2 regions of the Bradyrhizobium sp. CCBAU 11361 genome follow, and region 1 is predicted to be linked to the other one. Evidence: predicted binding sites of a transcription regulator. Region 1 holds the regulator's gene; the other holds the start of a gene.
What was found. The regulator PhoB, encoded in region 1, activates phosphate uptake and scavenging genes when phosphate is short. The targets are predictions, from matches to a motif close to TGTCATNNANCTGTCAT.
Positions count from the first base shown of each region.

Region 2: a site for PhoB is predicted at 8,920-8,936, ahead of XI08_RS17495 (RNA degradosome polyphosphate kinase). Genes of this name have one in related genera too.

Region 1 is NZ_LBJZ01000200.1:211,356-227,444, forward strand. It holds gene XI08_RS44555 (O-succinylhomoserine sulfhydrylase) at 1-747, shown strand, start outside; gene XI08_RS44560 (SGNH/GDSL hydrolase family protein) at 895-1,884, opposite strand; gene XI08_RS44565 (SGNH/GDSL hydrolase family protein) at 1,897-2,676, opposite strand; gene XI08_RS44570 (OpgC domain-containing protein) at 2,676-3,923, opposite strand; gene apaG (Co2+/Mg2+ efflux protein ApaG) at 4,121-4,513, shown strand; gene XI08_RS44580 (Hsp33 family molecular chaperone) at 4,803-5,810, opposite strand; gene argF (ornithine carbamoyltransferase) at 6,063-6,986, opposite strand; gene XI08_RS44590 (aspartate aminotransferase family protein) at 6,986-8,194, opposite strand; gene XI08_RS44595 (GcrA family cell cycle regulator) at 8,650-9,159, shown strand; gene phoB (phosphate regulon transcriptional regulator PhoB) at 9,384-10,091, opposite strand; gene phoU (phosphate signaling complex protein PhoU) at 10,114-10,830, opposite strand; gene pstB (phosphate ABC transporter ATP-binding protein PstB) at 10,842-11,663, opposite strand; gene pstA (phosphate ABC transporter permease PstA) at 11,660-12,505, opposite strand; gene pstC (phosphate ABC transporter permease subunit PstC) at 12,510-13,499, opposite strand; gene pstS (phosphate ABC transporter substrate-binding protein PstS) at 13,641-14,654, opposite strand; gene XI08_RS44630 (ATP-binding protein) at 14,799-16,089, opposite strand, start outside.
Region 2 is NZ_LBJZ01000168.1:33,382-49,470, forward strand. It holds gene XI08_RS17460 (3'-5' exonuclease) at 1-662, shown strand, start outside; gene XI08_RS17465 (ABC-F family ATP-binding cassette domain-containing protein) at 786-2,648, opposite strand; gene XI08_RS17470 (hypothetical protein) at 2,720-2,899, opposite strand; gene XI08_RS17475 (hypothetical protein) at 3,116-3,367, opposite strand; gene ndk (nucleoside-diphosphate kinase) at 3,678-4,100, shown strand; gene XI08_RS17485 (TerC family protein) at 4,230-5,090, shown strand; gene ppx (exopolyphosphatase) at 5,139-6,641, opposite strand; gene XI08_RS17495 (RNA degradosome polyphosphate kinase) at 6,657-8,846, opposite strand; gene XI08_RS17500 (DnaA ATPase domain-containing protein) at 8,981-9,658, opposite strand; gene XI08_RS17505 (CDP-alcohol phosphatidyltransferase family protein) at 9,749-10,291, opposite strand; gene purM (phosphoribosylformylglycinamidine cyclo-ligase) at 10,446-11,519, shown strand; gene purN (phosphoribosylglycinamide formyltransferase) at 11,519-12,172, shown strand; gene XI08_RS17520 (cold-shock protein) at 12,258-12,464, opposite strand; gene XI08_RS17525 (autotransporter outer membrane beta-barrel domain-containing protein) at 12,846-13,970, shown strand; gene XI08_RS17530 (LysR family transcriptional regulator) at 13,980-15,020, opposite strand; gene XI08_RS17535 (hypothetical protein) at 15,095-15,706, shown strand; gene XI08_RS17540 (GNAT family N-acetyltransferase) at 15,693-16,089, shown strand, end outside.

The DNA of each region.
Region 1 (16,089 bases):
CCGAACACCAAGACGTTCTTCCTGGAGAGCCCGACCAATCCGACGCTCGATGTGCTCGACATCCCCGGGATCGCCGAGATCGCGCACAAGGGCGGCGCGCGGCTCGTCGTCGACAACGTGTTCGCAACCCCGATCTGGCAGAGCCCGCTCGCGTTGGGGGCCGACGTCGTGGTCTATTCCGCGACCAAGCACATCGACGGCCAGGGCCGCTGCCTCGGCGGCATCATCCTGTCCTCGGAAGCCTTCATCGCCGAGCACCTCCACAATTTCATGCGCCAGACCGGGCCGTCGATCTCGCCGTTCAACGCCTGGGTTCTGCTCAAGGGCCTGGAGACGCTGGCCGTGCGCGTGCGCGCGCAGACCGACACCGCGACCCGCGTCGCCGAGGTGCTGGCGAGCCATCCCAAAATCTCGCGGCTGATCTATCCCGGCCGCGCCGATCATCCGCAGGCAGCGCTGGTGAAAAAGCAGATGCGCGGCGGCTCGACGCTGGTCGGCTTCGAGGTCAAGGGCGGCAAGGCGGCCGCGTTCCGCGTGCTCAACGAGCTCAAGCTCGCGAAGATCTCGAACAATCTCGGCGACGCCAAGAGCCTCGTCACGCATCCGGCAACCACGACGCATCAGCGCCTGAAGCCGGAAGACCGCGCCGCGCTCGGCATCAGCGAGGGCTTCATCCGCTTCTCCGCGGGGCTCGAGCATGCTGACGATCTGATCGAGGATCTGACGGCGGCGCTGGAGAAGGCGTGAGGCGAGCCAAGCACTCGCACTCGTAGGGTGGGTTAGCCCTGCAGATGCGCGAAGCACATCTGCTCGGCGTAACCCACCAACTTCGTTCCACAATCGTTGATGCATGGTGGGTTACGGCTTCGCCTAACCCACCCTACGACACCGAGCCTACATCGGCCGGTACGCCCGCACATCCCCGGGCACGTTGACCCCGAGCTTGATCTGGCCGACGGAGCGGATGATGTCGTCGCCGAGGAGCTGGGCGAAGCAGGCATAGCCCCAATCGTTCATGTGCAGGCCGTCGGCGATGACGAAGCTCTCGACCGGGATCGATTGGTTCTCGTGCCAGTCGCGCATCACCTCGAAGCGCGGGAAGATGCCGACGTGACGGAGCTCGGCGACCTTGCCGAGCAGCTTCACCATCTTGCCGGCGCTCTCCTTGCGCTGGTTGACGGCCGGCGAATATTGCGGATCGACCAGCACGATATCGGCGCCGCCGGCGGCCTGGATGCGCGAGATGCCGTCCTCGACCATCTTGGCGGTGTCGCCGGGATCGAGATTGCGCAGCACGGCGTTGGTGCCGACCTGCCAGATCACCATATCCGGATGCACGTCGATCACCTCCCTCTGGAGGCGTTTCATCATCTCGGGCGCGTCCTCGCCGCCGACGCCGGCATTGATGACGGTGATGTCGGCGGTCGGATATTGCCGGCGCAGCTGCGCGGCGAGACGGTTCGGATAGTTGAAATCGGGTGAACTCGCGCCATAGCCGGCGGTCGACGACGAGCCGAACGCGACGATCACGACAGGCTTGCCGGCGACGAGCTTGTTCGCGACATGCGGCAGCGAGCCCATCGTCTTCGAGCCGCCCTTCGGCGGCAGGCAAGGAACGCGGTTGAAGACGTCGCCGGCGGATTTCGCGACCTGCTTCACCTTGTCGATGGCGCGCGCGGTGATGCCGCGCTGTTCGGGGGACGTCGCGGCGACGCTGGTCTGGGAGGGCGAAGCGGGGGCGGGACTAGCGGTCTGCGCGGGCGTCGCCTGCGCGGCTTGCGCCTGCGCGCGCGATTGCGAAGCAGGCGTCAGCACCAACAGCGCCGCCGCCGCCGCGGGCGCAACCAGCCATGCCGTCAGGCCAAAAGGGCGGAGAGAACTCATTAACGCTAGACCTCAATTTTGCTGCTGGGCCGGCCCCAGATGGGCAGCATCAATCACGAACTGTGCCAACGCCCGGCCAAGGCAATCATGGACCTGTTTCGCCAGCTCAGGCCCGCGGGACGGGCTGAACAGGTCGAACTGACCCTGATCGTTCCACTGCCGCATGATCGCGAAACGATCGAACAGCGGGATGTCGTGCTCCTGTGCCACCACCCGCATGTTGTCGAGATAGGGCGGCACCGAGATCATGGTTTCGGTACGCGGGCTGTACTGCAAGTTCATCAACACGACGTCAGCCCCTGCATTTTGCAATGCGGAAACCCCTTCGGTCACCGCGCCGCGAAAATCGTCGGGATCGATTGCTCGGATAGCATCCACGGTCCCGGTCTGCCAGATGACCAAAGTAGGCCTTTTTGCTTCCATCAGCTTAACGAAGCTGGCGGCCGCCTCCTCTGCCGTCTTCTTGCTCTGTATTTCTACGGAGACGTGCACCGCTTCCGACGGCGGCAGCTTGTCCTTCAAAATGGCCTGCATGCGCGCCGGATAGGAAGCGTCCTCGGAGGCCGGAATCGTGGTCGAGCGGCTGCCGATGACCAGGATTTCGAGCGGTTTGCCGGCCTTGATGGCGTCGGCGACCTTGGGAAGCTGGGCTTCGCTGCTGAGCAGATAGGAGGGCAATTCGCAGGCCGCGGGCGCGGCCGGAGCGGGCTGCGCAGCATCCTCCGCGCGCGCCGACGGCGCGGCGAGGCCACCGCATAGCAGGATCAGGCTCAGGAGAACCTTCGCCTTCATCAGCCCCCTCCCGCCATATCGGCGTTGCCGACGGCGTTTTTGGTTTTCGCACCGCTCTTGTCAGCTACGCGCTTGTACCACGAAATCACCCAGGCGACGCCCCACATGATCAGGATTCCGGAGAGACTAATCACCGCATGCATGACCGCGCCGCCGGAGACCTCGGCCAGGATGAAATGACCGGCGAAGGCCAGGAAGACGCCGAGGCAGAAGATCTCCAGCGAATGCTGGCCGCACAGGATCAGCGGCCGCAGCCAGGGCGATTTCAGGCCCGGCCAGTCGCGCGGCAGGAAGCGCACGGTGAGCGCGGCCAGCGCCAGGAAATGCGTGAAGCGCAGCACGTCGAGATCGGTCTTGTCGATCGGATACATCCACTGTTCGAGCCGCTTCGGCATCAGATGCGAGAGCTGCGGCAGGTACCAGGTCAGCGTCACGTAGAACGCCGCGACGATATAGGCGATCGCGATCCACATCGTCACCGGTGAAGCCAGAATACGCGACATGCGCCGCGCACCTCCGAGCGCACACCATGCACCGAAGACGAAAAGCAATTGCCAGGCCAGCGGATTGAACGCCCAGAAGCCGTTCGGATAGGCGGAGAAGTAGAGGTCGTATTCCCAGGTGACCGCGTAGAGCACGACCGAGAGGCCGAGCGTGACATCGGGCTTCCACTTCATCGACCACAGGATCAACGGCAGCGCCAGCATCAGCACGATGTAGAGCGGCAGCACGTCCATGTTGACCGGACGGAAGCGCAGCAGCAGCGCCTGCACGATGGTGACGTCGGGCTGCTTGAGGAAGTCCATGATGCCCATCTCTTCGGTGTAGAGCGGGTTCTCGAAGCTGGTCGCGACGTAGGAGATCTCGGCGAGGAAGATCGTGAACAGGAAGACGTGGGCAACATAGATCTGCCAGACCCGGCGCAGGATGCGCGCGGTGGCGATGACGACGCCGCTCTCCAGCATCGCGCGGCCGTAGACGAAGGCGGCGGTGTAGCCGGAGATGAAGATGAAGATCTCGGTGGCGTCGCTGAAGCCGTAATTGCGGATCGTGAACCAGGTCAAAAGACTCGTCGGCAGATGGTCGATGAAGATCAGCCACAGCGCGAGGCCGCGGAACAGGTCGAGCCGGAGCTCGCGCTCGCCGATGGCGGGCAGCGAGATGGCCGGCGCGGCCGCACGCGGCTTTGCTTCCACAGGCTTGGCTCCCGCGATCGTCGATCCCGTCACTTGGTCAGCAATGGTCATCGGGGCCTGAAAACCCTCACTCAAATCGCGACGTTATAAGGATTGTACCGGTCCGGCCGTCGTCTCGCAAAGCGGCCAGATCACATAAGGGTGTCTTTCCCTGGGGGTGTACTTCTCCGCGAATTCTGGCGGTTCGATGTCGCGAAAGCCGCCTGCGGCGTTTGGTTCCCAGCCCGGTTTTCGTTATGATGGCAGCCATGTACCGCGCCGTGACCCGCCAGATCGAAGTGACCGTCGAGCCGAACTTTGTTCCGGAACAGTCGTCGGCCGACCGCTCCCGCTATTTCTGGTCCTACACCATCGTCATCACCAATTCCGGCGAGGAGACCGTGCAGCTCAAGACGCGGCACTGGATCATCACCGACGCCACCGGCCGGCAGCAGGAGGTGAAGGGCGAGGGCGTGGTCGGCGAGCAGCCGACCCTGGCCCCCGGCGAGCGCTTCGAATACACCTCCGGCGTGCCGCTCTCGACCGCCTCCGGCTTCATGACCGGCCGCTACCAGATGGTCAGCGAAAGCGGCGAACGCTTCGAGATCGACGTACCGACGTTTTCGCTCGATAGCCCGGACAACAAGCGGGTGTTGAACTAGGGGCGGTGCCGTAGGGTGGGTTAGCCGAAGGCGTAACCCACCACGTCTCATCCCGCGGTGACAGAAGAGGTGGGTTACGCCGGGCAGATGCGCTTCGCGCATCCGCAGGGCTAACCCACCCTACGATGTCCGAGTTCCAGGCGCGCGGCTTCCCTAATCCCGTCATTGCGAGCGCAGCGAAGCAATGAGGCCTGTAGCCCGGATGAGCGCAGCGACATCCGGGATCTTTGCGAGCGGATTCCCGGGTATCGCTGCGCTCACCCGGGCTACGAACTACGACCGCGCCCTGCTACGCGTCCTCCACGCCCGCCTCATCGGGCGTGAAATCGTACACCGACGAGCAGAACTCGCAGGTGACGACGACCTTGTCGTCCTTGACCATCGCGGCGCGATCGTTCGGCGAAAAGCTCTTCAGCATCGAGGCCACCGCGTCGCGCGAGCAGGAGCATTGCGCCTTCAGGACCAGCGGCTTGAACACGCGCACGCCACGCTCGTGGAAGAGGCGGTAGAGCAGCCGCTCGCCGGACAGCTCCGGATCGATCAGCTCGACGTCCTCGACGGTCTCGATCAGCGAGCGTGCCTCGACCCAGGCGTCGTCTTCAGCGACAGCGTGCACTTCGGCGCCTTCGGGCGCATCGCCGGGATGCAAGTCCGCCTGCCGCGCGCGCTCCGGCGCCTTCGGCAAAAACTGCATCAGCATGCCGCCGGCGCGCCAGCGATGCTTGCCGCCGTCGTTCGAGCGCCACTCCTCGCCGACCGCAAGACGCACGCGCGTCGGGATCTGCTCGGAACGCAGGAAATATTCGTGGGCGGCGTCTTCGAGGCTGCCGCCGTCGAGCGCGACCAGCCCCTGGTAGCGGCTCATGTCGGGGCCCTGGTCGATGGTCATGGCGAGATGGCCGCGGCCGAGCAGAGTGCCGGAATCCCTGATCTCACCGAGGCGCGCGGCGTCGAAGCGGGCATAGGCACGAAGTTGATCCGGCGCCTTGTAATCCACCACCAGGAACGACACCGGACCATCGGTCTGGGCCTGGAGGATGAAGCGGCCCTCGAATTTCAGCGCCGTTCCGAGCAGCGTCGTCAGCACGATGGCCTCGCCGAGCAGCTTGCCCACGGCAGCGGGATAATCGTGCTTGGTCAGGATGTCGTCGAGCGCCGGACCGAGCCGCACCAGCCGGCCGCGCACGTCGAGCGCGTCGACCTCGTAGGGCAGCACGGCGTCGTCGATCGGAACTGCTGATGGTGCGCGAACCGGGCCTTCAGGCCCGGTTTTCATGTCAGGGGATTGGGAAACCATGGCCGTCTATCTGGGGTCGGTGGGTGGAAAATGGAAGGGGTTGCGGCTGCATCCGGCAATGCAGAATGGACGTATGCAAGCACGGCAAACTCAGTGTCGTCCTGGCGAATGCCAGGACCCATAACCCCAAGCAGGAGTTGTCGCGCGAGATGACAATTGCCGATCTTCGCCAAACAAAAGCCGGTGGTAATGGGTCCTGGCTTTCGCCAGGACGACAGTTGTATGCGAGGCGGCCGCCGGGCCGCGCCGCCGTTACTTCACCGCGTCGAAGCACCAGGCCAGAATGCCCTTCTGCGCGTGCAGGCGGTTTTCGGCCTCGTCGAACACGACCGATTGCGGGCCGTCGATCACCTCGTCGGTGACCTCCTCGCCGCGATGGGCGGGCAGGCAGTGCATGAACAGCGCGTCGGGCTTGGCCAGCGACATCAGCTTGGCATTGACCTGGTAGGGCTTGAGCACGTTGTGGCGGTGCTCGCCCTCCTTGTCGCCCATCGACACCCAGGTGTCGGTGACGACGCAATCGGCGCCGCGCACGGCGGCTTCCGGATCGGTGCCGAGCATGATCGGCGCGCCTGACGTCTTGATCCAGTCGCGCATCGCCTTCTTCGGCGCGAGCTCCGGAGGCGTTGCGACGTTGAGCTGAAACTTGAAGCGCTCGGCGGCATGCGCCCAGGACGCCAGCACGTTGTTGTCGTCGCCGGTCCAGGCCACCGTCCGGCCCTCGATCGGGCCGCGGTGCTCCTGGTAGGTCAGGAGGTCGGCCATCACCTGGCAGGGATGCGAGCGCCGGGTCAGGCCGTTGATGACGGGCACGGTCGCGTTGGCCGCAAGCTCCAGCAGCGCGTCGTGGTTGAGGATGCGGATCATGATGGCGTCGACATAGCGCGACAGCACGCGCGCGGTGTCGGCGATGGTCTCGCCGCGGCCGAGCTGCATCTCGGCGCCGGTGAGCATGATGGGCTCGCCGCCGAGCTGGCGCATGGCGACGTCGAACGACACCCGCGTGCGGGTCGAGGGGCGCTCGAAGATCATCGCCAGCGTCTTGCCTTCGAGCGGCCTCACCGGCTGATGCGCCTTCTGCTTCGCCTTCATGGCGGAGGAGGCGTCGAGCATGCTCTTGAGCTCCGACAACGGGAGCTCGTTGATATCGAGGAAGTGCTTCGGCGACTTGCTCATCAGCTTGCCGCCCGCTTGGTCTGACTGGACGAGATCGCGGCGCAGGCGCGCTCGAGCCGCCCGACGCTGTCCTCGATCTCGGCTTCGGTGACGATCAGGGGCGGCAGGAAACGCACGACATTGTCGCCGGCGCCGACCGTGAGCAGTTTTTCATTGCGCAGCGCCGCGCCGAGATCGCCTGAGGGCACCACGGCCTTGATGCCGATCAGAAGGCCTTCGCCGCGCACTTCGCTGACGACATCAGGATAACGGTCGATCACGGAAGCGAGCTTCTGCTTGAGCAGCAGCGACATCTTCTGCACGTGGTCGAAGAAGCCGGGCTTGAGCATGACGTCGAGCACGGCGTTCGCCGCCGCGACCGCGAGCGGATTGCCGCCGAAGGTCGAGCCGTGCGAGCCGGGACCCATGCCGGCCGCCGCATCCGCGGTCGCCAGGATCGCGCCGATCGGGAAGCCGCCGCCGAGCGCCTTGGCCAGCGACATCACGTCAGGTGTGACGCCGGTGCGGCGATGCGCGAAGAGATCGCCGGTGCGGCCCATGCCGGTCTGCACCTCGTCGAAGGCGAGCAGCAAGCCCTTCTCATCGCAGAGTTGGCGCAATGCCTTGAGGAACGCAGGCGTTGCGGAACGTACGCCGCCCTCGCCCTGGATCGGCTCGATCAGGATGCCGGCGGTCTGCGGACCGATCGCTTTCTTGACGGCCTCGATGTCGCCATGCGGCACCTGATCGAAGCCATCCATCGGCGGACCAAAACCTTCGAGATATTTTGCGGATCCCGTTGCAGCCAGCGTCGCCAGCGTGCGGCCGTGGAAGGCGCCTTCGAAGGTGATGATGCGGTAGCGATCCGGATGCCCCTTGGAGAAGTGGTGATGGCGGACCAGCTTGATCACACCTTCCAGCGCCTCGGCGCCGGAATTGCAGAAGAACACGAAGTCCCCAAAGCTCTCATTGCACAGGCGCGTAGCGAGCTTCTCGCCATCCGGGCTCTGAAAAAGGTTCGACATGTGCCAGAGTTTCGTCGCCTGCTCCTGCAGCGCCTTGACCAGCGCAGGATGGGCGTGGCCGAGCGCGTTCACCGCGACGCCGGACGTAAAATCGAGATAGCGATCGCCATTGGTCGCAATCAGCCAGCAGCCTTCGCCGCGCTCGAAACCGAGGTCGGACCTGGCGAAAACGGGAAGCAAATGCGGCGCTGCGCTGCTAGTCATGACGGTCACTTGATGTTGCGGACGGTGTGAGCGTGCATTGCGCAACGCACCATTGACCGGCCCGGAAAACGAAACGTGCCGCCTTTTAAGGGCGGCACGTGACACTATCTTATGCTTGGTGAAACCGGTGTCAATGCCGCCCGAAAGCCTCGCGAAACGCTGAATCCGTAGTCTTGCGGTGCCAAATTTGCCGGATTTTGGCCACGGAACATGTGGAAGCGAGTCGGCTGACTCTTGCGCGTGAGTCACGCCATATTGTAGCGTTTGGCTTGTCAGATACGACATCTCGTGCAGCAGTTCTGATCCTCTAAGTCCTCATGTACCGGCGTAAACGTTCGGGCGCATCTGGTGTGCCCGGCGAGCCTTAAGGGATTCTGACGGCACGGGTTTTTCGAGGCTTAGGCATTCGCCGCGAGGCGCCAGGATGGCAGCCGCACGGCGAGGGAAAGGGTGCAATGACGGTTTTGACCTGGTCCGACGATCGCGTCGAGCAGTTGAAAAAGCTCTGGGAGGCCGGATTATCGGCCAGCCAGATCGCAGCCGAGCTCGGCAATGTGACCCGTAATGCCGTGATCGGCAAGGTGCACAGGCTCGGCCTGTCCGGCCGCGCCAAGAGCCCGTCATCGGCGGCTCCGCGGCCGCGCAAGGCGCGCCCCGCGCAGCACATGATGCGGGTGAGCCGCCCCATTGCGCGCGGCAACACCGCGCTGGCGCAGGCCTTCGAGGTCGAGGTGGAGGCCGAACCGGTCACCTACGACAACGTGGTGCCGATGAGCCAGCGGCTGTCGCTGCTGGAGCTGAACGAGGCGACCTGCCACTGGCCGGTCGGCGATCCCTCGAGCGCGGATTTCTTCTTCTGCGGCGGCAAGGCGCTGTCGGGCCTGCCCTACTGCGCCCAGCACTCGCGCGTGGCGTATCAGCCGGCCGCGGATCGCCGGCGCGCACCGGCCAAGCCCTCGCGGTGAGTTTAAGCCCGCGCTGCTAGTGTCGCGCGATGACGGCTCAAAATACTCCGTGCCGTCCCGGCGAAGGCCGGGACCCATACCGCGAGGTCTATCGACTCGTCCGCGGTGCCAATTCCGAACAACTCGTCTTCGCCAAACCACTTCCTGTGGTTATGGGTCCCGGCCTTCGCCGGGACGACCACTGAGTTTGCGGTCGCACTCAGCCCTAAAACATCCGCACAGGCTTACGTCTGCTCCGCCTTCGCAAAGCGATCATCCAGCGCGTAGCCGGCGCCGCGGACGGTGCGGATCGGGTCCTGCTCGCGGCCGAGATTGAGCAGCTTGCGCAGGCGGCCGATATGGACGTCGACGGTTCGCTCGTCGATGTAGATGTCGCGGCCCCAGACGCTGTCGAGCAGCTGCTCGCGCGAGAACACGCGGCCGGGATGCTCCAGGAAGAACTCCAGCAGGCGATATTCGGTCGGGCCGAGGTCGATCGGCCGGCCCGAGCGCGCCACGCGGCGCTTGTCGCGATCGAGCTCGATGTCGCCATAGGCGAGCACGGTGGCGAGCCGCTCGGGGCTGGCGCGCCGCAGCAGGCCCTTCACGCGCGCCAGCAGCTCCGGCACCGAGAACGGCTTGACGATGTAATCGTCCGCGCCGGTCGCAAGACCCCGCACCCGCTCGCTCTCCTCACCGCGCGCGGTGAGCATGATGATCGGCAGCTGCTTGGTCTCGGGCCGGGTCCGTAGCCGCCGGCACAGCTCGATGCCCGACAGTCCCGGCAGCATCCAGTCGAGCACGATCAGATCGGGGATATGTTCCTTGAGGCGGGTGTCGGCGTCGTCGCCGCGCATCACCGTCTCGACGTCATAGCCGTCGCCTTCGAGGTTGTAGCGGAGAAGCTCGGTGAGAGCTTCCTCGTCCTCAACCACCATAATGCGTGCGCCCATGGTGTCGTCGCTCCTTGCGTCTTCAGGTATTCGGGACCGTCGTGGCGAAGGTCGTCATGTCGCCCTTCGGCCGCTTGTCGGTGATCGCCTGGCCCTCGATCATGTAGAACACGGTCTCGGCGATGTTGGTGGCGTGGTCGCCGATCCGCTCGATGTTCTTGGCGCAGAACATCAGATGGATGCAGAACGAGATGTTGCGCGGATCCTCCATCATGTAGGTGAGGAGCTCGCGGAACAACGAGGTGCAGATGGCGTCGACTTCCTCGTCGCCCTTCCACACCGCCATCGCCGCCGGCAGATCGTGCGCGGCATAGGCGTCCAGCACCGACTTGACCTGCTGCTGCACGAGGTCGGTCATGTGCTCGAGGCCGCGGAACAGCTTGAGCGGATGGAAATCCGTCTCCAGCGCCGCGACGCGCTTGCCCATGTTCTTGGCGAGGTCGCCGATGCGCTCGAGATCGGTCGCAACGCGCATGGCGCCGACGATCTCGCGCAGATCGACCGCCATCGGCTGGCGGCGGGCGATGGTGAGCACGGCGCGCTCCTCGATGCGCTTCTGCAGCGCGTCGAGCTCGGTGTCGGTGGCGACCACGCGCTGGCCGAGCGCGACGTCACGGCGGATCAGCGCGTCGACGGAATCGACGATCATGCGCTCGGCAATCCCGCCCATCTCGGCGACGAGCCGGGTGAGCTCCTGGAGGTCGGTGTCGAAGGCCTTTGCGGTATGTTCAGAACCCATGTCCCGTCTCCTCAGCCGAACCGGCCGGTGATGTAATCCTGCGTGCGCCGGTCGCTCGGCGACGTGAAGATCTTGCTGGTGTCGTCGAACTCGATCAGCTCGCCGAGATACATGAAGGCGGTCTTGTCGGAGACGCGCGCCGCCTGCTGCATGTTGTGGGTGACGATCGCGATCGTGTAGTTCTCGGACAGTTCCTGGATCAGCTCCTCGACCTTGGCGGTCGAGATCGGGTCGAGCGCCGAGCAGGGCTCGTCGAACAGGATCACCTCGGGCCGCACCGCGACGGTGCGGGCGATGCAGAGGCGCTGCTGCTGGCCGCCGGAGAGCGACAGGCCGGAGGCGTTGAGCTTGTCCTTGACCTCGTTCCATAGCGCGCCGCCGCGCAGCGCCTTCTCGACGCGGTCGTCCATCTCGGACTTCGAGATCTTCTCGTAGAGGCGGATGCCGAAGGCGATGTTCTCGTAGATCGTCATCGGGAACGGCGTCGGCTTCTGGAACACCATGCCGACGCGGGCGCGCAGCAGATTGAGGTCGAGCTTGCCGTCGAGGATGTTGGTCTGGTCGAGCATGAGCTGGCCGGTGGCGCGCTGGCCCGGGTAGAGGTCGTACATCCGGTTGAAGATGCGCAGCAGGGTCGACTTGCCGCAGCCCGACGGGCCGATGAACGCCGTGACGCGGTTGGCGCCGAGCGTCAGGTTGATGTTCTTCAGCGCGTGGTGCTCGCCGTAATAGAAGTTGAGGTTGCGCACCGTCACCTTGGCCGGGGCCTCGGGCAACACCGGCGCCTGGGGCAAACCACCAGCCGCGCTCATCGATACGGAAAGCTCACTCATTTTGCGGTCCTCTCGGCGCCAAGGATGCGCGCGCCAATGTTCAGGGCAAGCACGGTAATCGTGATCAGCAGCGCGCCGCTCCAGGCCAGCTGCTTCCAATAGGCGTAGGGGCTCTGGACGAAGTTGTTGATGGTGACAGGCAGGTTCGCCATCGTCTTGTTCAGGCCGAGGCTGAAGAACTGGTTCGACAGCGCGGTGAAGAGCAGCGGCGCGGTCTCGCCGGCGACGCGGGCGGTTGCGAGCAGCACGCCGGTGATGAGGCCGGAGCGGGCGGCGCGGTAGGCGATCCGCTTGATCACCAGCGAGCGCGGCAGGCCGAGGGCGGACGCCGCCTCGCGCAGCGCGTTCGGCACCAGCAGCAGCATGTCCTCGGTCGTGCGCAGCACCACCGGGATGACGATGACGGCGAGCGCGAGGCTGCCTGCGATCGCCGAGAAGCCGCGCATCGGCACCACCACCGCGCCGTAGATGAACAGGCCGATGATGATCGAGGGCGCCGAGAGCAGGATGTCGTTGATGAAGCGGATCACCGAGGTCAGCTTGTCGTTGCGGCCGTACTCGGCGAGATAGGTGCCGGCGAACAGGCCGAGCGGCGCGCCGATGCCGACGCCGAGCACGGTCATGATAATCGAACCGACGATGGCGTTGCGCAGGCCGCCTTCAGTCGAGCCCGGAGGCGGCGTGTCCGCCACGAAAATCTCAAGGTTCAGACCGGCGATGCCGTTGTAAAGCAGTGTGATCAGGATCAGCGCAAGCCAGGTGACGCCGAAGGCGGCGGCGGCCATGCAGAGTCCGCGGATGACGAAGTCCTTGCGGCGGCGGCGTGAATAGATCGGGTTCATGGCGTCAGTTCCCCGCCTTCTTTTCCAGCCGCATCAGCATCAGCCGTGCCGCTGCGAGCACGAAGAAGGTCAGCACGAACAGCAGGAGGCCGAGCAGGATCAGGCCGGACTGATGCAAGCCGTCACTCTCGGCGAACTCGGATGCGATCGCCGCCGAGATCGTGGTGCCCGGGGCGAAGATCGAGGAGGAGATGCGGAACGAGTTGCCGATGATGAACGTCACCGCCATGGTCTCGCCGAGCGCGCGACCCAGCGCCAGCATGACGCCGCCAATGACGCCGACGCGGGTGTAGGGGATCACCACGCTGCGCACGACTTCCCAGGTGGTGCAGCCGACGCCGTAGGCGGCCTCCTTCAGCACCGGCGGCACCGTCTTGAACACGTCGACCGAGATCGAGGTGATGAAGGGCAGCACCATGATGGCGAGGATCAGCGCGGCGTTGAACAGGCTGAGATAGGACGGGGGCCCCGCGAAGATCGCGCCCAAGACGGGGACGCCGTCGAAGATCTTGATCATGAAGGGCTGGAAGGTGTTGGCCAGGAACGGGCCCAGCACGAAGAAGCCCCACATGCCGTAGATGATCGAGGGAATGCCGGCGAGCAGCTCGATCGCCATCCCGATTGGGCGGCGCAGCCATTGCGGACAGAGCTCGGTGAGGAAGATCGCAATGCCGAGGCCAACGGGAATGGCGATCAGCATCGCGATGAAGGAGGTGACGAGCGTACCGTACATCGGCCCGAGCGCGCCGAGCACGGGCGGATCCGCCGACGGCGCCCAGCGCTGCGTCCATAGGAACGACAGGCCATATTCCTTGATCGCCGGGAAAGCGCCGACGATCAGCGAAATGATGATGCCGCCGAGGATCAGCAGCACCGAGATCGCGGAGAGCCGCGTGATCCAGTAGAAGGTGACGTCGCCGAGCTTGAACGCGCTCAAGGCCTTGGCGCGATCATACGGTCCGGCGTCGTCGATTATATCGCTCTGAACGGCCATCTCTGCCACGCCGATCCCCTGTACCCGTTATATACGCTTGCTGTCGGTCTTGTTGTTGGTCTTGCGCTCCGGATGCGGCGCTGGGCCGATCCGGAGCGGAGGTCTTTTCAGATCCCGGCGCGCTGTCCGGGACTGGAGCGCTTAGCTCTTGATCTCGGCAGCCCAGGTCTTCTCGATCAGGGTCACGACACCCTCGGGCATCGGGATGTAGTCGAGCTCTTCAGCCGCCTTGCCGCCGTTCTTGAAGGCCCAGCGGAAGAACTTGATGGCTTCCTGCGAGGCCGCCTTGTCGGTGGCATCCTTGTGCATGAGGATGAAGGTCGCCGCCGTGATCGGCCAGGACTTCTCGCCGGGCTGGTCGGTCAGGATGACGTAGTAGCCGGGCGCCTTGGCCCAGTCGGCGTTCGAGGCGGCCGCCTGGAAGGCCTCGACGGTCGGCTGCACCGGCTTGCCGGCCTTGTTGACGAGACCGGCGTAGGTCAGCTTGTTCTGCTTGGCATAGGCGTACTCGACGTAGCCGATCGAGTTCTTGGTCTGGCCGATGTTGCCGGACACGCCCTCGTTGCCCTTGGCGCCGACGCCGACCGGCCACTCGACGGCCGTGCCCTCGCCGACCTTGCTCTTCCAGTCCGCGCTGGCCTTGGAGAGGTAGTTGGTGAAGTTGAAGGTGGTGCCCGAACCGTCCGAACGGCGGACCACGGTGATCGCCTCCGACGGCAGCTTCAGGTTCGGATTGAGCTTCTTGATCGCGGCATCGTCCCACTTGGTGATCTTGCCGAGATAGATGCTGGCGAGCGTCTCGCCGTCGAACACCATTTCGCCCGGCTTCACGCCCTCGATGTTGACGACCGGAACGATGGCGCCCATCACCATCGGCCACTGGACGAGGCCGTCCTTCTCGAGCTGCTCGGCCTTGAGCGGCGCGTCGCTGGCGCCGAAGGTCACGGTCTTGGCCTGGATCTGCTTGATGCCGCCGCCGGAACCGATCGACTGGTAGTTCAGACCGTTGCCGGTCTCCTTCTTGTAGGCGTCAGCCCACTTGGAATAGATCGGGAATGGGAACGTCGCACCGGCGCCGGTGATGTCGGCAGCAAAGGCTGCCGTCGTCGATGCGGCGACCAAGCCGGCAGCGACGATGGTTTTGAGGAAATTCATGCTGGTCTCCATACAGGGGAGCGAAGCGCCATCCGCGCCCGATCGCGCTCCCCGTGCCGCCCCTTTAGGAGCGGTCGGCTGTGCTTTTACGAAGGTTTAGTGACAGTCGGATGACATCTTCAAGCAATTGAAATCGCTTGAGTTTTAGGCTGTCGCCGGGGGCCTGACCTGGGGAAAGCAGGCGGTGAAAGTGGCGCCCTGTTTGGGCACGCTTTCGATCACAAGCCGGCCGCGATGCCGGTTAAGAATATGTTTCACCAGCGATAATCCGAGCCCGGTCCCGCCCTGCAGGCGGCTGTCGCCGACGTCGACCCGGTAGAACCGTTCGGTCAGCCGCGGCAGGTGCTCGGGCGCGATGCCGGGGCCGAAATCCCGGACCATGACCCGGATTTCCTGAGTTCCATCAGTGGCGGCGCCCGAGGTCAGTGACACGATGACGCGTCCGCCCGAGGCACCGTATTTGAGCGCGTTCTCGATCAGGTTCTCGAACAGGCGGAGCAGCTCCTCGCGGTCGCCCGCGATCATCACCGGCGGCTCCGGCAGATGGATCTCGACCTCGACCTGGCGCTCGCGCGCCAGCGGCTCGAGCCCGTCGGCGACCTGGCGGATGATCGGCAGAAGGTCGACCAGGGTGTCGGGCCGCACATGGGCCGACAGCTCGACCCGCGACAGCGAGAGTAGATCGTCGATCAGGCGCGCCATGCGGGTGGCCTGGTTGTGCATGATGCCGAGGAAGCGCTCGCGCGCCTTGGGGTCGTCCTTGGCCTGGCCCTGGAGCGTGTCGATGAAGCCGGACAGCGCGGCGAGCGGCGTGCGCAGCTCGTGGCTGGCATTGGCGACGAAGTCGGCGCGCATCTCCTCGACCCGGCGCAGCGGCGTCTGGTCGTGGAAGGTCATCAGCATGCATTTGTCGGCGCCGCCGAAGGTGGTCGGCACCGGCACCGGCGTGATGATCAGCTCCATCCAGCGATCGACCGGGACGTGGTCGAGATAGGTCGCGCGCCGCGGCTCGGTGGTCGCGATCGACTCGCGCAACGCCGTGATGATCTCCGGCGAGCGCAGCGCGAACTGGGCGAGTTCGTTCCGGCGCAGCGCCGGCGCGAGCTGGGCCGCGGCCGCGTTGAGATGGATGACGCGGCCGGCGCGGTCGAGCAGCACCGCCGGGTCCGGCATGCCGGCGACGACCGCGGCCACCGCGGCGCTCTCGACCGGATTGATGCGCCTGACATCGTCGCGCGAGGCGGCGGTGTCGTGCAGCCGCCAGGGGATCAGCGCCGCAGCGGCGATGCAGAGGAACACGGCAATGGCGTGCAACGCCGACAATTCGCCGAGCGAGACCACGACCGACAGCGCCAGCGCCGCGGCGATCAGGATGATCGTCGAGTGCCGCAGCCGGTCGGACCAGGGCTGCGCGGTGGGAGACGAGGGGGCGTCG
Region 2 (16,089 bases), on a different contig from region 1:
GTGCGATCAAACGACTGTTGCACCAGGCGACCCTGAGCGATCAATCGTATCGCTTCATGTTCGATCGCGCTCCGGACGACGAGTTTGTCGTCATCGATTGCGAGACCACCGGTCTGAATGTGCGAACGGACGACGTTGTCGCCATTGCAGCAATCAAGATCCGCGGCAACCGGATTTTGACCAGCGCGCGTTTCGAAGCCATCGTCCATCCCGATAGCGAACTGGAGGCGGAGGCGATCAAGATTCACCGCTTGCGCCGGTCCGACGTCGAAGCGTCGCCGATCGTCTGGAAGGTGCTGCCAGGCTTTCTGCATTTCATCGGGCCGCGCCCGCTGATCGGCTATTATGTCGATTTCGACATCGCCATGCTGGACAAGTACATCCTGCCGCTGGTGGGAATCGAGCTGCCCAACGAACGCATCGAAGTGTCGCGGCTTTACTACGAACGCAAATACGGCAACGCGCCTCCGAACACCCCGGTCGATCTGTCGTTCGCCGCGATCCTCCACGACCTCCGCATTCCGTCTCTTGGGCAGCACGATGCCTTCAACGACGCATTGATGACTGCGATGATGTTCCTGCAGTTGCGCGACCTGACCCGGCGCGGCGTACGTATCGCGCGCCAACGTGCCAGCCCCGTTTTCAACCAGTTCGGGGGATGACCGGGTCCAGCGCGGCGGAGCAGATTGCCCAATGGTAACAGATGGAATCGTGCAGGTATTTTGGGGTTGTTTTTCGGATTTTGATGGAGCCTCAGCCGGTCCCCGCCAGCCCAGCCTGCCAGACTAGCCCGCCGCCTCGTCGAACTGCGTGCTCGCCTCAAGCCATTGCTCTTCCGCGCGCGTTAGCGCGTCGGCGGCATTCGCGCGCGCCTTCGACAACTGCGCGGCCTGCTTGGGGTCGCGGGTGAAGATGTCGGGGAGCGATAGCGCGGTATCGATCTTGGCGATGATGTCGCTGACGCGGGCGATCTCGGCTTCCGCTTCCGCAATGCGCTTCTTCAGCGAGCCGCGATTGTCCGACTTCGGACGCGGCGGCTTCTCGCTTGCGGCGCTGCGTTCGCGCGGGGCGGGTTCGCTGTTGCGCGCCGACAGCACCAGGCGGCGGTATTCGTCGAGGTCGCCGTCGTAATTGGTGACGGTGCGGTCCGCGACGATCCAGAGCCGGTCGGCGCAGGCCTCGATCAGATAGCGATCATGCGAGACCATGATCACCGCGCCGGGGAATTCGTTGATGGCTTCGGCGAGCGCGGCGCGGCTGTCGATGTCGAGATGGTTGGTCGGCTCGTCCAGGATGATCATGTTGGGGCCGAAGAAGGTCGCAAGCCCCAAGAGCAGCCGTGCCTTCTCGCCGCCCGACAGCTTTGCCACCTTGGTGTCGGCCGCCTTGCCGGAAAAGCCGATCGCACCGGCGCGTGCACGCACTTTCGCTTCGGGCGCATCGCCCATCAGCTTGCGGACGTGATCGTAGGCGGAGGCGTCCTCGTTCAATTCGTCGAGCTGATGCTGCGCGAAATAGGCGATCGACAGCTTGTCGGCGCGCGTGACCTTGCCCGAGAACGGCGCGAGGCGGCCGGCGAGCAACTTCACCAGCGTCGACTTGCCGTTGCCGTTGGCGCCGAGAAGCGCGATGCGGTCGTCATTGTCGATACGCAAGGTGACGCGGCCGAGCACAGGTGTTGCCGGATCGTAGCCGACCGAGGCGTTGTCGACGGCGATGATCGGCGGCGACAGGATTTTTTCCGGCGCAGGGAAGCTGATCTCGCGCACGTCCTCGGTGACCAGCGCGGTGATCGGCTTCAGCCGCTCCAGCATCTTCACGCGCGATTGCGCCTGGCGGGCCTTGGAGGCCTTGGCCTTGAAGCGGTCGACGAAGGCTTGCAGGCGGGCGCGTTCGGCCTCCTGGCGCTTGACCGCCTTCGCATCGAGCAGCTCGCGCGCGGCGCGCTGCTCCTCGAAGGAGGAGTAGCTGCCCTTGTAGAGCGTGAGCTTGCCGCGCTCCAGATGCAGGATCTGGTCGACCGAGCTTTCCAGGAGGTCGCGGTCGTGGCTGATCACGATCACCGTGCGCGGATAATGTGCGAGGTGATCCTCGAGCCACAGCGTGCCTTCGAGATCGAGATAATTGGTGGGCTCGTCGAGCAGCAACAGGTCGGGGGCCGCGAACAGCGTCGCGGCGAGCGCGACGCGCATGCGCCAGCCGCCGGAAAATTCGGCGCAGGGCCGGAGCTGATCGGCGGCGGAAAAGCCGAGGCCGGAGAGGATCGCGGCGGCACGGCTCGGCGCCGAATGCGCGTCGATGTCGACCAGCCGGGTCTGGATCTCGGCGATCCGGTGCGGATCGGTGGCACTCTCGGCTTCGGCGAGCAGTGCGTCGCGTTCGAGGTCGGCCTTGAGCACGACCGAGATCAGGCTCTCGGGGCCGTTCGGCGCCTCCTGCGCGAGGCTGCCGACGCGCCAGCGTGGGGGCAGGGTCACCGTGCCGTGCTCGGCCGCGAGCTCGCCGCGGATCACCTTGAACAGCGTCGACTTGCCGGTGCCGTTGCGCCCGACCATGCCAACGCGCGATCCGGGCGTGATCTGCACGGAACTCTGGTCAATCAAAAGGCGTCCGGCGAGGCGGATGGAGAGGTCGGTGATGGACAGCATGCGGCCTTGTCACCGCAGCCGGGATCAAACGCAACCCGTTTTTGCGCTGCCCGTTCTATGTCTACGGCCTGTCAGTGAGCGCCGCCTTCGCGGTCGCGCTTCTTCAGCTCGTTGAGGAGCTGTTCGAGATGCGTCGGCAGCCGGGGGTCGGGGCGGAGACTCTGCTGAAGCCGTTCGCCCACGGCATCGCAAATCGAGCGGCTGGTGCGCCGATCGATCTGTTCGCTGTCATTGGCGAAAAAGCCCGTCATGACGAAGTTCCATGTTGCAGAGTAACGACACGGTACCAAGTCGTTGGCCTCCAAATGGTTTCGCCGCTCGTGGGGAATGTCCGGCGTTCTAGCAAAAATTGTATGAATTCGTCGTGCCTGCTCAAAAACGAGGCCCCGGCGGGGGGATCGCCGGGGCCTCTCTTGGAAGGGCCGTTGGGGGGGCGGGCGGCACCCTTAAGTTAAGGTGCTGCGGGCTCAGTAGCAGCGGTTGATCATCCGCCAGCGGGGTCCCCAGGGGGTCGGGACCAGCCGGCGCACATAGCAGCCGCCATAACCGTAGGAGACGGGGGCATAGTAGCGCGGGCCACCCCAGCCATAGCCGTGATGCCAGCCGCCGCCGTGCCAGCCCCAGCCGCCGCCATGCCAGTGAGCAGAGGCCGAGGTCGGTGCCAGCGCGGCACCCAGCGCGACCGCAGCGACAGCGGCAAGCGAAAGTTTCCTCAACATGGTGATCTCCTCAAAACTGCCGGCGCGGGGTATCGCGTCGATGGAAAGGCCGCCGAAACTGTCTGCCTGACGATCAGGCTTTGGTTTCGATAGACCCAACCTTACGCCGGCGAAGCTGAACCAAAGCCTGAATGGGGGCTTCAGATTGGGTTCATCTGGATGAAATCTCGGTAATCCACGTCTGGATCCGCCGGGGCGGCCTGCGGCGAAGCGCCCGGGAGGCGGTTTGGGCGGTCGCTTGCCGTCCGGCAAAGGCGCCGATATAAGCCCCGCAACTCCGAACCACTGCTTTCTTCTCAAGGACAAGATCATGGCCATCGAACGTACTTTCTCGATCATCAAGCCCGACGCGACCGCGCGCAATCTGACCGGTGCGGTTAACGCCGTGATCGAAAAGGCGGGCCTGCGCATCGTCGCGCAGAAGCGCATCCGCATGACCAAGGAACAGGCCGAAACCTTCTATGCCGTCCACAAGGCGCGCCCGTTCTTCGGCGAGCTCGTCGAGTTCATGACCTCGGGCCCGGTGGTCGTCCAGGTGCTCGAAGGCGAGAACGCCGTCGCCAAGTACCGCGACGCGATGGGCGCGACCGATCCGTCCAAGGCGGCCGAAGGAACCATCCGCAAGCTCTACGCAAAGTCGATCGGCGAGAACTCCGCACACGGTTCGGATGCGCCGGAGACCGCCGCGATCGAGATCGCGCAGTTCTTCTCGGGCAACGAGATCGTCGGCTGATCATTCAGCCGATTGAAGCGCGATGACAGTCATCGCGCTTCAATTTATTGTTTGGGCGTGATCTTTTCGGAAAACCGCTTCACTGTTCCGAATCATGCTTTTTGAGACGACGGGGCGAAAGGACGCATTGTGAACTGGCTCTGGCAGGTCTTCGATCCCGCTACGATCGGGGCATTCTTCACCCAGTTTCGCAACGAGATGGCCGAACCGACCTTCTGGATCGCGGTCGGCAAGATCATCTGGATCAACATCCTGCTCTCCGGCGACAACGCGCTGGTGATCGCGCTCGCCTGCCGCGGCCTGAAGCCGCGGCACCGGCTGTGGGGCATGATCATGGGCGCCGGCGCCGCGGTGCTGCTGCGGATCATCTTCACCGGCATCGTCGCGAGCCTGATGGAGCTGCCGTATCTCAAGCTCGTCGGCGGTCTCGCGCTGATCGTGATCGCAGCCAAGCTCCTGGTGCCGGAGAACGAGGACGAGGACGGCGTCGAGTCCGCCTCGCATCTGTGGCAGGCGGTGCAGATCGTCGTCGTCGCCGACATCGTCATGAGTCTGGACAACGTCATTGCGGTCGCCGCCGCTGCCAATGGCAGCGTGCCCTTGCTGGTGCTGGGTCTTGCCATCAGCGTGCCGCTGATCGTCGCCGGTGCCGCGCTGATCATGGCGCTGCTGGCAAAGCTGCCGGTCCTGGTCTGGGCTGGCGCCGCGCTGCTCGGCTGGATCGCGGGCGAGGTGATCGCGACCGATCCCGGCGTCGCACCGAAGCTCCACTCGCTGTTCGATGGCCCGCTCGGCGCCTCACTGGACAACATGCTCGGCGCACTGCGGATCCCGGCCCAATTCGGCCATGGCGGCGGAGGCGGCGAATATCTCTGCGCGGCGCTCGGCGTCGTCGTCGTGCTGGTCGTCGGCACCATCTGGCGCCGGCGCAGCCTGAGCCAGGCCGCGCTGGAATCCTCCGAGCGCCACGCCAAGGTTTCGGCAGAGTAAGCCTTTCCGAGGGACGTCTAGTTCACCTCTGCCGCAGGCAGAGGTGAACTACCGCCGCACGATCGAGCCGGCCCGGTTGACCAGGCGGGCGAGCTGGCGGAAGCGGCTGCCGACGCGGTCGGCGACGATGTCGCCGAGACGGTGCTCGAACACCAGCATCAATTTGCGGCCCTGGCTGCGGAAATGGGTGGCGGGCAGCACGCCTGGCCGTGCCGCCGAGATCAGATGCGCGACGCGGAATGCCGCGCCGAGCAGGCGGGCGCGGTCGAGCTGGGCCGGCGTCAGCAACTCCTGCGTGTTGGCCGGCGGCTGGTTTTCCTCGCTGAGGCCCGCATACCGATAGAACACGGATAGGCCGACAAAGGCGCGCTCGGTGTGGGTGATCGCGCCGAAATTGCCGTTGACGACGAGGCTGAGCGTCTGCTCGCCGCGGTGATCGGGATGCACGCGCCAGCCGATGTCGGAGAGCAGGCACGCGGTGTGGCGCAAGCGGCGGTCTTCGTCCGTCTCGCGCAGCTTCACCACGCGCGCCAGGCGATCGGTCCAGGCGATCAGCTCGCGGGCGTGCTTGGCCGAGCGCGACAGCAGCTGATTGAGCTCTTCGGCCGCGCAGATCAGCCCGTCCTTGTTGCGCTCGGTCTCCGGCAGCTTCTCGTGCAGCAGGCCCTCGCGCACACCGAAGGTCGAGAACACGATGGTCTTGGGCTTCGCCACCCGGATGATGTGTTCGAGCACCAGCGCCGCATAGGTGAGGAGCGGGCGCCGCGCATCGGCGACGATCTCGATGTCGGCGAGCATGTCGGCGGCCGCGAGACGGCGGAGGCGACGCGAAAAGTCGAGAGCCTCGGCCGCGGAGATGGAATAGCCGTGCATCACCTGGAGCGGATAGCCGCTCTGGATGATGTGGATGCGCGCGAGCGCGCGCCAGGTGCCGCCGACGGCGTAGAATGTGCGGCCGCTACCCGCCTTGAGCTGCGGCACCTCGTCGAGCTCCTCGCGCACGATACGGTCGGCGCGCTTGAGCGATTTGTGCGCGAGGTCCTGGAGCGCGAGCCCGCCGAGCGGCAGGGTCACGCCGCTGCGCACGCTGTTCCTGCGCACGTCGATCAGTTCGAGCGAGCCGCCGCCGAGGTCGCCGACGATGCCGTCGGGGTGGTGGATGCCGGAGATCACGCCGAGCGCCGACAGCCGCGCCTCGCGCGGGCCCGACAGGATCTCGATCTTGACGGCGCAGATGCGCTCGGCCTTGGCGATGAAGTCGGGGCCGTTGGAGGCGTCGCGGCAGGCGGCGGTCGCGATCGCGAACACGCGTCCGACCTGCATCACGCGACACAGCGCGCGGAACCGCTTCAGCGAGGTCAACGCCTTGTCGACGGCGTCGGGCGCGAGCAGGCCCGTGCTCTGCACCTCGCGCCCAAGGCCGCACAGCGTCTTCTCGTTGAAGATCGGAATGAGGCTCCGCGTCAGTCCCTCGTAGACGACGAGACGGACCGAGTTGGAACCGATGTCGATGACCGCGACGCTCGAGCCGCGCTTACGCGGCCGCTTCACGTCCACGATCCCGGATCAGGATTGATGACGTTCATTACGGCGCGTGAGACGGCGCGGCGAGGATTCCTTGAGCGACTTTCCACGGCCAGATAGACTCGGATTTGTCATGAAGTAGTTGTGGACGTTGAAAGGCTCCTCGCCCTTCGCGGTCTTCATACGCGTCGAGGACCCGTCCGGCAACAATTGCCAGCTCTGCTCATTGTCCTTCAGATTCGCGACCATGATCTGCTCGAGAACCTGCTGATGCACCGTAGGATTTTGCAGCGGACACAGCACCTCGACGCGGCGGTCGAGGTTGCGCGGCATCATGTCGGCCGAGGAGATATACACAGCCGCTTTCGCGCTCGGCAGCCCCTGGCCCATGCCGAAGCAGTAGATTCGGCCGTGTTCCAGGAAGCGCCCGATGATCGACTTGACGCGGATGTTCTCCGACAGGCCGGGAATGCCGGGCCTGAGGCAACAGATGCCGCGCACCACGAGCTCGACCTGGACGCCGGCCTGCGAGGCCTCGTAGAGCGCGTCGATGATGTCGGGGTCGACCAGCGCGTTCATCTTCATCCAGACCGCGCCGGGGCGGCCATGCCGCGCATGCGCGGTCTCGCCCTGGATGTGCTCGATGATGCGCTTGCGCAAGGTCAGCGGCGACACCGCCATCTTTTCCAGATCGCTCGGCGCGGCATAGCCTGTGATGAAGTTGAAGACGCGCGCGGCGTCGCGGCCGATGGTCGGCTCCGAGGTGAAGTAGGAAAGGTCGGTGTAGATGCGCGCGGTGACCGGGTGATAATTGCCGGTGCCGGTGTGGACGTAGGTCGTGAGGCTGCCACCCTCGCGGCGCACCACCATCGAGAGTTTTGCGTGCGTCTTCAGTTCGAGGAAGCCGTAGACGACCTGCACGCCGGCGCGTTCGAGGTCGCGCGCCCAGCGGATGTTGGCCTCCTCGTCGAAGCGCGCCTTCAGCTCGATCAGCGCGGTGACGGACTTGCCGGCCTCGGCGGCTTCGGCGAGCGCGCGCACGATCGGCGAGTTGTTGGAGGTGCGGTAGAGCGTCTGCTTGATCGCGACGACATCGGGGTCGCGCGTTGCCTGCTGGAGGAACTGCACCACCACGTCGAAGGATTCGTAGGGGTGATGGACGACGAGGTCCTTCTGCCGGATCGCGGCAAAGATGTCGCCGCCATGCTCGCGCACGCGCTCGGGATGGCGTGGCACGTAAGGGGTGAATTCGAGGTCGGGCCGGTCGAGGCGGGTGAGCTGCGAGAGCTCGTTCATGGCGAGCACGCCGTCGACCAGGAATACTTCGTCGTCGGCGGCGGAGAGGGCATGCTGCACGAAGTTGCGGAGCTGCTCCGGCATCTTGGCGTCGATCTCGAGCCGGATCACCGATCCGCGGCGGCGGCGCTTCAGCGCGGTCTCGAACAGGCGGACGAGGTCCTCGGCCTCTTCCTCGATTTCGAGCTCGGAGTCGCGGAGGATGCGGAAGGAGCCCTGGCCATGCAGATTGTAGCCGGGGAACAGGCGGTTGATGAACAGGGCGGTGGCCTGTTCCAGCGAGATCAGCCGTACCGTGCCCTCCGCCGGAAGGCGAATGAAGCGGTCGATCTTGCCGGGCATTCGGATCAGCGCGTTCATCTGCTTGCCGTCGGCGGCGCGCGTAAGCTGGAGCGCGATGGTGAAGCCGAGGCTCGGAATGAACGGGAAGGGGTGGGCCGGGTCGATCGCGAGCGGCGTCAGCAGCGGGAACACGTTGTTGAGGAAGTAGTCCTCGATCCAGGTCCGCTCCGCCTTGGTGACCTCCTTGCCGTCCACCAGCACGATGCCGACATCGGCCAGCGTGGCGCGCAGGTCGCGCCAGATCGCCTGCTGGTCTGAGGCAAGCTGGGAGACGGTGCGGTTGATCAGCGCGAGCTGCTCGGACGGCGTCAGGCCATCGGGGCTGCGCTCGGAAATGCCCTCGCGCACCTGGGCCTTGATGCCGGCGACGCGCACCATGAAGAATTCGTCGAGGTTATTGGCGGAAATCGACAGGAATCGCACCCGCTCCAGCACGGGATGGCTGGGATTGACCGATTCCTCCAGGACACGGCGGTTGAAATGCAGCCAGGAGAGCTCGCGGTTGATGAATCGCTCGGGGCTCGAGGCGATCGCCGGCAGGCTCTCGGCTTCCGCGTCTTTTTCTTTTGTTTCAATAGCTTGAGCGGAGTCCATGAGAAGTCGGTCCATCCAGTTTGCCCCAATTTGCGACCTACGCGCAAAACCGGCGGGAGCATGTGTTAGGGCGATGACGTTTCGATGACATTGATGTTCCGCAGTTCCGCGCCGTCAAGCGGCGTTGGGCGGGGTCAGGCGTCCCGGAGCAGCTCGGCGGCCAGCGCCCGGGTCACGGGGCGGCCGAGCCGCAGGGCCTCGCTGTCGAGCAGTTCGACGGCCCGCCGGGCGGCGGCCGAGGATCGCTCCAGGCGCGTGGCGAGGTAGCTCACCACGCTCTCGTCCACGGAGAGCTGGCGGTCGGCGCAGAATTTGACGATCAGGCCACGGAAGAGCTGGTCGTCGGGGGGCAGCAGCGTGACCACCGGAACGGCGCGCAGCCGCGAGCGCAGGTCGTGGAGCTCGATGTCCAGCGAAGCCGGCACCTCGCGCCCGGTGAACAGGATATAAGCGCCGTCCTCGCGGGCGAGGTTCATCAGGTGGAAGAGGGCGCGCTCGTCAAAGTCCTTGGCCTTGAGATCCTCGACCACCAGCGCGCCGGTGGCGAGCGCACCGGGAACGCCTGCGGCGGTCAACGCATTGGCCGTGGTCGAGCGGGCGCCGGCCTCCGCGGCCCAGATCGCGGCGAGATGGCTCTTGCCGCTGCCTTCGGGGCCGGCCAGCCACATGATCCGGTTCGGCCATTCCGGCCAGCCGTCGATCAGGGCAAGGCCGGCAGCGTTGGCGGGGCCTTCGAGGAAATTGTCCCGGCTGAGGCTCTCCGCGTGCGGAAGCGAGAACGCCAATTGTCGGGGGTGAACGCGGCCTGCCACGCTTGCTTTGCTCCATGCCGGACGGCCGGCCTCGGTTGAAAGATTCGACCTATCGGGCGTGAGTTGGCCCTTTGCGGGGCCGGTTCACGCTCATTTGGCCTCGATCGTGCTCATGTGCCGCACCCACTCGACGAGATAGAGCGACACGGAGGAGAGCGTGAAGATCGTGACGAGACCCATCAGGATAATATCATAGGGCGCCGGCTTGAAACCGAAGGCAAGCGCGGCCAGCACCAGCGCCGCGAATGCCACCTGGGCGACCGTGTTGAGCTTCGACACTTTCGACGGCTTCATCTCGACGGGCCGGTCGAACAGCCAGGACACGATCACGGCGGCGACGATCATGATGTCGCGGGATACCACCAGGATCACGATCCAGCGCGGAATCGCGCCCCAGATGCCGAGCGACATATAGATCGAGACGAGCAGCGCCTTGTCCGCGAGCGGATCGAGCAAGGCGCCGAGCTCGCTTGTCATGTTGAAGCGCTTGGCGAGGAAGCCGTCCACGGCATCGCTGATCCCGGCAATCAGGAAGACGGCGAAAGCCACCTCCATTTGGCTCGACACGATGGCCCAGACAATGATCGGGACCAGCATGATGCGGCCCAGGGTAATGATGTTCGGAATACTCACGCGGCGCTTCCCGGCACCCGGCCTGACCTCGAATCCGGCCTCTTTGAAGGCTGAACCCGTTGATATCTACATAGTATGGCGCCGAGCGCCATGCGAGCCATTGCGCGTCCCCGGAATTCGACGTAACCAGCCGCAAACCCACTGGAAATCGGGCATGACCGACCGCAAAAACGGCCTCACTTACGCCGATTCAGGCGTCGATATCGACGCGGGCAACCGCCTGGTCGATCTGATCAAGCCGATGGTGCGCGCCACCGCGCGGCCCGGCGCCGACGCCGAGATCGGCGGCTTTGGCGGCCTGTTCGACCTCAAGGCGGCCGGTTTTAGGGATCCCGTCCTGGTCGCCGCCACCGACGGCGTCGGAACCAAGGTCAAGATCGCGATCGAGACCGGCCTGCATGGCGGGATCGGCATCGACCTCGTCGCCATGAGCGTCAACGACCTCGTGGTGCAGGGCGCCGAGCCGCTGTTTTTTCTCGACTATTTCGCCTGCGGCAAGCTCGACCCGGAGGCGACGGCCGCGATCGTCGCCGGCGTCGCCGAAGGCTGCCGGGAATCCGGCTGCGCCCTGATCGGCGGCGAAACCGCCGAGATGCCCGGCCTCTACAAGGACGGCGACTATGACCTCGGCGGCTTTGCCGTCGGCGCCGCTGAGCGCGGTACACTGTTGCCGCGCAAGGACATCGCCGCCGGAGACGCCGTGATCGGTCTCGCCTCGTCGGGCGTGCATTCCAACGGTTTCTCGCTGGTGCGCAAGATCGTCGAGCAGTCCGGCCTCGGCTTCGGGGCACCGGCGCCGTTCGCGCCCGTCATGACGCTCGGCGGCGCGCTGCTGACGCCGACGCGGCTCTACGTCAAATCCTGCCTGCGCGCGATCCGCGAGACCGGCGCAGTGAAGGGCCTCGCCCACATCACCGGCGGCGGCTTCACCGACAACATTCCGCGCGTGCTGCCGAAGAATCTTGGCGTCGGCATCGATCTGGAACGCCTGCCGGTGCTGCCGGTGTTCAAATGGCTGGCCGCGCAGGCCGGCATCGCCGAGCTCGAAATGCTGCGTACCTTCAACTGCGGCATCGGCATGATAGCGATCGTCGAGCCGGACAAGGTCGACAAGGTGATCGAGGTCTTCGCCGACGCCGGCGAGACCGTGGCGCAGCTCGGCACCGTGATCCCGGCCGAGGGCGAGCACCGTGTCGTCTATAACGGCCACCTCGACCTGGCGCTGTGATGAAGCGCCGCGTCGCCATCCTGATCTCCGGCCGCGGCTCCAACATGTCGGCCCTGATCAGGGCTGCCGCCGCGCCGGATTTTCCGGCGGAGATTTCGCTCGTGATCTCGAACAAGGCCGACGCGCTCGGGCTCGAACGGGCCAGAGCGGGCGGCGTAAAGACCTTGGTGATCGAGAGCAAGCCGTTCGGCAAGGACCGCGCCGGCTTCGAGGCGGTGCTGCAGGCCGCGCTCGATCAGCACGGCATCGAGCTGATCTGTCTCGGCGGCTTCATGCGCCTGTTTACGGCCGAATTCACCAAGTCCTGGTACGGGCGGATGCTCAACATCCATCCCTCGCTGCTGCCGTCGTTTCCCGGCCTCGACCCGCACGGCCAGGCGCTGCGCGCCGGCGTGAAACTGTCTGGCGCGACGGTGCACTTCGTCATCCCCGAGACTGATGCCGGCCCGATCGTGATGCAGGGCGCGGTTCCCGTCAGCGACCATGATACTGCGGACACGCTGTCGGAGCGCATCCTCGAAGTCGAGCACCGCATCTATCCGGAAGCGCTGCGGCTGCTGGCGATCGGCAAGGTCCAGATCGAGGGCGATGTCTGCAAGACGGCGGGAAGTGGGCCGTCGGAGAATTTCCTGGTTTCGCCCGTGGTGCGCTGAGGCGCCGCGCGTTTCGTCGTCACAAACAAAATCCCCCGGCGGAGCCGGGGGCAACGTCGTGATGTCTCGCGTGTGAGACGAGAGATCAGGAGACCTTGAGGTTCTCCGCGGATGATTTTCCGCGGTTCTCCACGAGGTCGTATTCAACCACCTGGTTCTCATTGAGGGTGGAGAGTCCGGCGCGCTCGACGGCGGAGATGTGGACGAACACGTCCTTGTCGCTGCCGTTCGGCTTGATGAACCCATAGCCCTTGGTCGGGTTGAACCATTTGACGGTGCCCTTTTGCGGCATCGCTAGTCTCCTCCGCTAGATAAAAAAAAGACGCGGCCGCTTTTCGCGTGCCACGCCACAAACGGGCTTCCGGAAGTCTGTTCGAGTCTTGAATCTCAATGTCGCGAAACGCACAGTCGAGCGGCCAATTCCGATTGTGTCCGATATTGCAACACGAAAATCGCGCATTAGCAAGTCGCGCGCAAATTTCAAGACCCCAATCGGAAGTGTCCGTCTGCAATTTCCGACCTGTGGCCGCGGAACCACAATCAGGGGCAATCGCCTCGGCCATGGGGGGCCAAACGGTTGACCCTCCGTGGCAGTTCAGCACAAATCGCCGCACGCGTGCGCCGCTCGTGTTGCATTTTTGCGCGCCGCCATTTTGCTTCGGGATTTGTGGTCATGAGCTGCCCATCGCAGCCCTCCGGGACACGGCAGACGACCGGTTTGGACTGCGTCCGCCGGGTTGCGATTGCGATGGTTGTTGCGTTCGTCGCGATGATGTCGGCGGCCACGCCAGGCTTTGCACAGAGCCCGACGCCCACGCCGACACCCACGCCAATACCATCACCGACTCCCATTCCGGTACCGAGTGCGACCACGCTCGATCTCGGATCGAACTTCCTGGAGCGGCTCGGCAACCGGGCCTCGGGCGGCATCGACCGATCGCTGCGTACCAATTCCGGCGGTGGCGGCGCGTCCGAGAGCACGGAGGATCCGCGTTACCGCACCTGGTTCGAGGGGTATGGCATCTCGGTCCGGACCGATGCGCAGGGCGATTTCGTCGGCGACAAGCGCAAGACCGTTGGCGGCGTCGCCGGCTTCGGTGCGCGGCTTGCGCCGGGCGTCAACATCGGCTTCTCCGTCGACCAGAGCCACACCGATATCGACGTGCCGCTCGCGCTCCAGTCGGCAACGCTCGATTTGACCCAGGTCGGCTTCAACGGCTCCATCGACAAGGGTCCGTGGACCTGGGCGTTCGCAGTGGTGCACGGTTTCGGCAAGGTCCGTTCCAGCCGGGACACCGGCTTTGGCCTTGCCACCGCCGGCTATCATGCCGCGGTCGACGGCGCACTGACGGAGATCAGCTACTACTGGACCAAGGATCAGATGCGCGTCGTGCCCAAGGGCGCGCTCGAATATGTCCGCGCCACCAGTGCGGCGTACCAGGAGGCCGGTGGCCTCGATCCGCTCAACGTCGGCTCGACGGCGCTCTCGCGCGCGCGTGTCATGATCGGGGCCGAGGTCGGGCGCTACTTCATCTTCGGCCAAAAGATTCTGGATCTCTCGGCCTACGGCAAGTTCGTCGACAATTTCTACCAGAACCTCGGCTCGGTCCAGGTCAGCCTGGGGACCGCGAGCATCGTCGTGCCCGGCATCGGCGAGAGCCGCTACGGCATGGATGCCGGCGCCTCCGCCTCGCTCAGCCTGACCAACACCGCGCGGCTCTACATCAATTACGACGGCAAGTTCCGCAACGAGCTCACCTCGCACCAGGGCACGGTCGGCTTCGAGTATCGGTGGTGAGCGCCGCGCTTACGTCGGCGTCGCTGCGATGTAACCGGTGAGCCCAAAGCCTTCGCGCGCGGCCGTCATCATCGGCACCAGCGCGTTCGGATGGATGAACTCGTCGCGGAAGCAGGGATAAGTCCTGGGATCGAAGATCTTCTTCAGCCAGTCGATCACGATCTTGTGGCGCTCGGAGTCGCGAAACTCCTTGTGATAGGTGAGCCAGAGGTCGGCGTGGTGGCTCACGCCGAGATCGACGGCAATGAACGGTGCGCCGAGCGCGATCGACACCGTCGGCAGGAAGCCGATGCCGGCGCCGCGCTCGACCGCGTAGAGTACGCCGACCGAGGAGTTGGTCTTGATGCCGACGATGCCCTCGAGCGATTTGAGCCCGAGCACGCGGGCGTAGGCCCCGTCGTCGACCTGCGGCGCACTCTGCTTGATGATGCGGTGGTTCTTCAATTCGGCGAGCGTCGTCGGCAGGCCGTAGAGGCTTTCGTACTCCTTGGAGACGAAGGGGTAGATGTGGAGACGGCCGAGCTTTGCGACGATCAGATCGGGGTTGGTCGGCGGCTCGAGCTGGATCGCGATATCGGACTCGAGCCGCGCGACGTCGGCCTGCTCCATCGCGCAGCGCAGATCGACGGTGATCTTGCGATAGGTTTTCTGGAAATCGATCAGCCGCGGCAGGATCCAGAAATTGCCGGGGCCTTCCGTCACTGCGACGCGCACGGTGCCCGACGTATCGTTCGACGAGCGCGATGCGCGCCGGAAGACGTTGAAGGCGTGACGCTCCATATGCGCGACGTCGGCAATCATCGCGGTGCCTTCGTCGCTGAGCGTGAGCCCGCTCTGGTCGCGCAGGAACAGCTTGCAGCCGATGCTCTCTTCGAGTCGATCGATCCGGCGCATCAGCGTCGTTGAGGTGAGGCCGAGTTCTTCGGCGGCGTTGCGAAAACTTTTATATTTTGCGCACGCTAGAAATAGTTTCAAATCGTCCCAGGATGCGTCCAGGGCTTCTTCACGGTGCTGCAACATCGCAGCACCCCGGTGCAATAACTGCTGCATACTCCTGATCCCCTACCGCTAAGCTCGACATAGCGGGGCACGAAAGCCGCAAACGATAGAAGGGCGATCAGGGTATGGAAAGGGGCTCCTTTGCCGCAAGGCATGATTTCGACGCGCTGCCGCTCAGTTCGGACGTCGATGTCCGTTGTGCGCAATTTTCTGAAATTGCCGCGCTTTCCGAGATGGCGCGCCGGCTGGTGCCCGGCGTGCAGATCGGGACGGCAGAGCTTGCAAAATACTTCACTTTGGATCCTCAAAGCATCCTGACTTTCAGCCGGAACGGCAAGCTGGTCGGTGGCATGGCCTTCCTGTTTCTGAGCGACCGCGGGCACGATGCGTTGTTGCTCGACGAGATATGTCTCACCGCGCCGGAGACGCACTATCTTGCCTCCGCGAAGGAGGAGGTTGCTGCCATCTACATCTGGGCGATTGCGGCGACGGGCCGCGGCATCGCTGGTCTCGGCAAGGCCGCGGCCCACCTGCGACAGCTAAGATTTCGCGGCGCGGATTGCTATGCGCAGCCGTCAACCGTGGCCGGACGCGACATCATGAGGGCGACCGGCTTCGAGCCGGTCCCGAGCTTCCAACCCGACCTGTGGTGCTACGAGCGTCCATGGCACCGGCACCCAATGCGCATGCCGGGCGCGATCATCCAAGCAAGGAGTGTTTCAGATGCACGGTACTAGGATTCCTCTCGCGAAGCCCGACTCCCGCGCCGTCACCATCCGCCTTGCGCGCGATCCCAACGATCTCATGCTTGTCACCGCGATCCGCTCGGCGGTCTATCTCGCCGAACAGGATTGCCCGTTCGAAGAGGAGTTCGACGGCAACGACATGGTGGCCGCGCATTTCATCGGCTTTGTCGGCAACGAGCCTGCGGGCTGTCTGCGGGTGCGTTTCTTCGGCGATTTCGCCAAGGTGGAGCGGCTCGCTGTGCGGCATCAATATCGGCGCTCGCGCGTCTCGTTCAAGCTGGTGCAGGCGAGCGTCGACTATGTGAAGCGCAAGGGGTTTCGCAAGATCTACGGCCAGGCGCAGGACCGGCTGGTCGATTTCTGGGCCCATTTCG